2 regions of the Paenibacillus sp. FSL R5-0749 genome follow, and region 1 is predicted to be linked to the other one. Evidence: riboswitches for the same ligand, from Rfam matches in the RefSeq annotation. Region 1 holds a riboswitch; the other holds the start of a gene.
The links. A riboswitch is a leader RNA that binds a small molecule or an ion and turns the genes downstream of it on or off. The one in region 1 is predicted to bind cyclic di-AMP.
Positions count from the first base shown of each region.

Region 2: it holds a riboswitch for cyclic di-AMP, as region 1 does, so the genes downstream of both, MKY85_RS17075 (3D domain-containing protein) here and MKY85_RS00550 (C40 family peptidase) in region 1, are expected to answer to the same signal.

Region 1 covers NZ_CP152005.1:112,162-115,348, forward strand. Annotated here, with positions in the region: gene rbsK (ribokinase) at 1-116, shown strand, start outside; gene MKY85_RS00540 (cytochrome c) at 189-548, opposite strand; gene MKY85_RS00545 (GNAT family N-acetyltransferase) at 699-1,193, opposite strand; gene MKY85_RS00550 (C40 family peptidase) at 1,547-1,981, opposite strand; cyclic di-AMP (ydaO/yuaA leader) riboswitch at 2,021-2,158, opposite strand; gene MKY85_RS00555 (hypothetical protein) at 2,404-3,187, opposite strand, start outside.
Region 2 covers NZ_CP152005.1:3,876,565-3,879,751, forward strand. Annotated here, with positions in the region: gene MKY85_RS17070 (polysaccharide deacetylase family protein) at 71-865, shown strand; gene MKY85_RS17075 (3D domain-containing protein) at 973-1,644, opposite strand; cyclic di-AMP (ydaO/yuaA leader) riboswitch at 1,647-1,843, opposite strand; gene MKY85_RS17080 (amino acid ABC transporter ATP-binding protein) at 2,064-2,786, opposite strand; gene MKY85_RS17085 (ABC transporter substrate-binding protein/permease) at 2,773-3,187, opposite strand, start outside.

The DNA of each region.
Region 1 (3,187 bases):
TAGGCTTCGCCATGGGTGCGGCCGCGTTATCCGTGACGAAGCTCGGCGCCCAGTCCGGGATGCCGTCCGCACGTGAAGTGGAGGCCTTTCTGGCCGAGCATGCGGCAGAGGCCTAATCAATAGCATAACAAAGAGGCTCTTATTCTCCCAAAAGGGGATTAAGGGCCTCTTTGTTATGCGTGCAGAGATTATTTCTTCTCTGATAGCCACATGGCGATATTGGCAATCTCTTCATCCTGCAGTTTGCCCTTGAAGGAAGGCATGCCGCCACCTTTACCTTTGACAATCGTAGTGTAGATCTTCTCCAGATCATCCTGGCTGCCGATGTTTGCTAGAGCAGGTCCTACACCACCCTGAAGCTGATCCCCGTGACAGGAGATACAATTGGCTTTGACCAGTGCTTCAGCCTGTCCGGCATCCAATGTGACTTCCGGCATGGTTGGCTTGGCTTCTTCAGCCACTTCTTCTTTCCCTGGAAGCGTAAACATTAAAACAATAGCTAAAGCGCATGCTGCAAAAAATACTCCGCTCATGATCCATTTGTGCATCCCTTATGTCCCCTCCAGAATGAAAGATCATCTAACCTGAAACTATCCATATCATTATAACGGAACCTGTACTGACATCATAGCATTTTGTGGGAAATTTTTGAACTAATCACATAACAAGGCGCAAATTTGGTTGTTTTGCAATGGATTTTAATCACGAGGCCCTTCATAAACCATACAGTGAAAGGGCTTCAAGCCGCTTGGGGTCTGTCGTTCGTATGTATCCTGGGTGACAAATCCACTCTTCAGATAGACTTGAATGGCACGAGCATTCCAAGTGAGCACTTCCAGATCGATCTCATTCATCGGATTTCGGCGAATAGCTTCCTGTACAATGGCCGTGACAAAAGCTTTCCCTTGCCCCTGACCACACAGCTCTGGATGCATGCCGAGGCCAATCCGGGTTACCCCTTGAAGTGGGAAGTATTGAGCAAATCCACATATACGATCGTTCTGATCCAGGACAATCGCATATTGCTCCTGCCGCAACTGTGCATCTCCGAATTCCACTTCCAGCGCTTTCATCTGCTCCCAGGGAAGCCAGCTGTAGATATTGTAAGGCGGATCATACTGCCAACTGCAGATGAGCTCCGCATGTTCTTCTCGCATGGGTACAACGTGAAACGTTACGGGGGCTTCCTTCATACACCTGCATGCTCCTTTCCTTGAAACAGAACTCTCTGTCCACTCTACAAAAGAGATATTCATTTAGCAAGTCTCTCTTACCAGAAAAAAATATGAAACAAAAGTTCCGGTAATTCCGTTTATATTATAACAGGATGGGTAAAAACATCATAGGGCACGGACGAACGAGGACAAAATGAGCCTGTTGATGTTGCAGGATAGCCCCGAGCGTAACTTGCAATATGAATCAGGATGGAAGCACAAAAAAACCGCCGGATACATTCCTGCGGAGAATGTACCGGGCGGTTCTGTTATGCTTCTTGCTTCGTTACAGTATGGTTCATGGTTACAGTATCATGTTGCTCAGCTTGTCCCTAGTCAAGGGCCAGTGATTCATACGCGTCCGTGCTCATAATCCGTTTAGCGCCAACATAACGATTGGCCCAATAGCTTTCACTCAATGCACTGATCGTAACGCCTTTGGAAGAAGAAGAGTGTGCGAACTTTCCATCCCCTACAAAGATTCCTACATGGGATACGCCTTTACCTGTAGTATTAAAGAATACCAGATCGCCAGCTCTCATTTCCATGCGGGATACGGAATCGCCCATGTCGAATTGGGAACTGGATTGGCGTGCCAAATCAATACCCAATTTGTCGAATACATACCGTGTAAATCCGGAGCAGTCAAAGCCGTTAAGCGTTGTTCCCCCACTTTTGTATGTAGTTCCCATTGCTGAATCAATTACTGCGTCCATTTTTGAATCTGCGAATGCGCTACCTGCACCAAGCGATAATGCGAATGTGATGCTAAGTACAGCTGCGGTTAATTTCTTCTTGAACAAGAGATATTCCCCTTCCAACGCCTGCGAGGTTAGCTTAAGGATTCGGTTGAAGGTCCCCTATGATCCCTCTGTAGCAAGATCAATTCACCCATAACTGGTTCCCCCGCTTCCCAGGTGCCAGGAATTTGGCTATGCTAGTTATGCACCTGCGAAATCAAGAAATGACGATTTAATTTTAAGTAGTTACAAATATGAATGTAAAGATTACAAAGTTGTTACTAAAAACTCACTGCGATTATTGTAACAGAGGAGTACGTCTTTGGCAACGTTTAGCAACAAAATTAGCAAAAAAAACCTCGACCTTTGACGGGGAAAGGTTGAGGTTTGCCTATTTATAAGTACATAGCAGGCCATAAGTTTAACATGTGATGGTAACAATTTTTAAACTAAATGCTCTCACCTTTGGATACTTTGGACTGCCACAATCGGAAATGGCTGCATATTTTCCACAGACTCAATAGACATCTGGCAAGTGGATACGTCTGTTGTAGTATAAGTCCGGTAAGTCCCGTTAATAACCATGAGGCTGAAGTGAATGCCCCAAAGACGAGTAAGTGGACTCCGCCCAGCAGGAGAGCAATGCCGATAACGGCGATGAGATGACGCAGTGCAATCCAGAGTGCTTTGAGGGTGCCGTGAGCCCCGCCTTCTCCTTCTGGTGCCGACACACCGAACTGCATGTAGAGCATGACATGGTGGATGACCCATCCATATACAATCCAGGCAGCAACATAAGGTATACCAGGCAAAAGTAATTGAAGGGAATGAAATCCGTCCATGAGGATCGAGTAGAGCTTCGGTATGAGCCAGTAGGCGGGCAGAAGTATCAATAATGTACGTATGGTGTGCAGCAGCAGCATCGGTTTCCACAGTTTTTTGATTCCACGGACGAATGGGATGCGCTCTTCTGTAGAATTAAAGTGCTGAAGTGAGTAGAGCAGTCCTGCCTGAATAAGGGGGCTGATCAACATGCGAACCAGCAGCATGCCCCCCAGAATCCATAGATAACGATGAACCTCCGGATGGGTAGATAGGTTAAGTTGGCTTTCCATTTTGAACAAAAGTGTACTCAGTTCCCCGGCATCAGAATCTGGATAGCGCAGGAGGAGTGGGATGACTGCCGATTGTACCATTCGATAGAAGAAATATCCCCAAATGAGTTGATAAAGA
Region 2 (3,187 bases), 3.0 Mb from region 1:
ACTGCGCATATTTTCTCAAGCCCACGGGCATACCATAGAGAACGTCATTTTGGAAAAGGAGGCTGTTATTATGCGCGTACGCCTCATTATGCTGATGGTTATCGTTGTTTTTCTCGGAGGATATCAAGCACCACCAGCTTCATCACGGGATGCTTCAGACCCGCCAAGTGAATCGGTATCCAATACTGATTCCGTGGAAGAAGAACAATTAACATTGGGACAGTTACGTCAGAAATATGCCGATACGTTCAAAACTAATGGTCCTTCAACTAAACAGGTTGCGTTAACATTTGATGATGTGCCCGATCCACGGTTTACTCCGCAGGTGTTGGATCTGTTGAAAAAGTATAAAGTCAGAGCTACGTTTTTCATCGTTGGTAGTCGTGCTGAGAAGCACCCCGATTTGGTAAAAAGGATTGTTAAGGAAGGGCACATCGTTGGCAATCACAGCTACAATCATCCGGAGTTCAGTAAGCTGTCGATGAATGCCTTCCGCAAACAAATTTTACATACCGGGGATATCATTCGCCATTTGGCGGGATATACGCCCAAGATGATTCGACCTCCGTATGGAGACATTAATGAAGAACAGCTGCAATGGGCTGCCAGACAACATTATAGTATTGTGAACTGGAACGTTGACTCTCTGGACTGGAAAGGTCTTTCCAAGGAAAAGGTAAAAGATAACATCCTGTCTGCTGTAAAACCTGGCTCCATCGTTCTACAACATGCAGGAGGCGGAGTTGGATCGAATCTGAATGGTACGATTGAGGCTTTGCCTGAAATTATTGAGGAACTGCGTAACCGGGGATATGAACTGGTCACCTTGGACGAAATGCTGGGATTACCGAAGGCGAAAGAATAGAATAACCGTGTTAGGTAATCAAGGAAATATTAAAAGGGTGCTGTTCAATCGCAAGTTAGCGACTGGCAGACACCCTGTTTGAATTCAGTTTAAATGAAATTTACGCTCTACTTCAGAATGTACAACTCGATATCCTGAAAACCAAATGTGCTTACCGACTGTTTGCTACCAGGGATAAAGATATCAATCCGGTGACCCTTGATTGCACCGCCCACATCACGTGCTGTAGCCACAAAAGCCTGTTTTGGCAAGCCTGGATGGCTGTGACCCGTTACCAGTACTTTGGTTCCAAGTGGAATGACACTAGGATCTACTGCAATCGTACCCAGTTCAAGGTCATTTCCGAAATAATCGACGGCACCCCATCCTCCATTTTCAGACGGATCTGCAGAGTATGCTGTTGCTTTCACGTTCACAGTTTTACTGTAATCGAATGTTTTACCCCACGCTTGAACCACTTTGTTATCAGTGTTAACGTCCAAGCTTGCTGTCGTAACCGTTTTGGCTTGGGTCTTGCTCTCCGTCGCCGCGGCAGCTACATTGTTTGCCTTACCGGGAATCGTAATTTTCAAACCACCATAAATGTTGTAAGGCGAAATGTCATTGTTTGCTTTAACTAACGTGTTCATTGATACTCCGTATTGTTTCGATAAGGTGTAGAAGGTATCCCCCTCTTTGGCCACATGAACTGAATCGGCGTGAGCCGGAACGGCTTGAATGAGCATTGCTGTTGTCATTAATGCTACTGCTGTTTTGGCTATACGTTTCTTGTTAATCATGGTCTTCCTCCCTCATTGTGCCTGCGAAGTTAGTTGTCGGATTCGGATGAGGAGCCCACCCTATAGGTCCATCATTACATTTGAAACGATATGTACCCCTAATTCACCCCAAGCAGTGTGCTGTAGATCTTCCCCCTGCACTATCTGCATCGTTACATCCCCCGCACTCCCTGTCCGGAAGTTTCGGCAGAGTTCAATATATCACAATTTTGTAACCTGAACTTGTAGTAATTCTTACCAAACGGATTCAACATGTATAAGCACGTGTAAGAATATTGAATACACTAAAAGTGTTGGGCCAGATATCCGCTATATATTTGGTAACAGAATAGTTACTTTTTGAATCCCATATGTAATTATTTTCAACAAAAAAATAGCGTTACCGACTCGAAGTCAGTAACGCTATTTAATCAATTCATTTAGAGTACTTTCGCAAGGAAGTCACGTGTACGTGAATTTTTCGGTGCTCCAAACACCTCATCAGGTGTTCCCTCTTCCACAATAACCCCGCCATCCATGAACAGGATCCGGTCTCCAACTTCACGTGCAAACCCCATCTCATGCGTGACGATGACCATGGTCATCCCGCCTTCTGCAAGACGTTTCATGACATCCAGTACCTCACCGACCATCTCAGGGTCCAATGCCGATGTAGGCTCGTCAAACAGCATGACATGCGGCTGCATGGCCAGTGCTCTAGCAATGGCGATCCGCTGCTTCTGTCCACCGGACAGCTGATTCGGGAATACATCTTTTTTATCGTACAAGCCCACGGTGTTAAGCAGATCAGCAGCAATTTTTTCCGCTTCCAGCGTGGATTGTTTCTTTACTTTGATCGGAGCAATTGTGATGTTTTGTTCTACCGTTTTGTGTGGGAACAGGTTGAAATGTTGAAACACCATACCCATTTTCTCACGAGTTGCGTTAATGTTGTGCTTGGGGTCTGTGATTGACACGCCTTCAAAATCAATCTCTCCCGAGGTAGGTTGTTCCAGCAGGTTCAGACAACGCAAGAATGTACTTTTCCCCGAACCGGAAGGACCGATGACCACGACAACCTCACCTTTGCCAATCGTCACGTTAATGCCCTTAAGCACATCGTTATTTCCATAAGATTTGTGTAATTGTCTAACGTCTATCACTTGCACTCAACTTCCTTTCCAGTCGTCCCAGCAGCTTGGACAAAATGAACGTCATTACAAAGTAGATGGCTGCTGCAATCAAAAATGGACTCAAGCCTTGGTACGTAATATTTTTGACCACACTTGCCTGATACATAATGTCCACCATACCGATAACGGAGATAATGGAGGATTCTTTGATGATGGTTATGAATTCATTACCGATCGCCGGTAATACAGCTTTGAAGGCTTGCGGTAAAATAATATAACGCATTGCTGCCCCTCTACCCATTCCCAGGGAACGAGCTGCTTCCAACTGACCCCGATCCACACCTTGAATACCTGCACGGAAAATCTCTGCCAGATAAGCACCACTATTAATTGAAAGTGTAATGATACCTGCCTGAAGTGCAGTGAAGTTA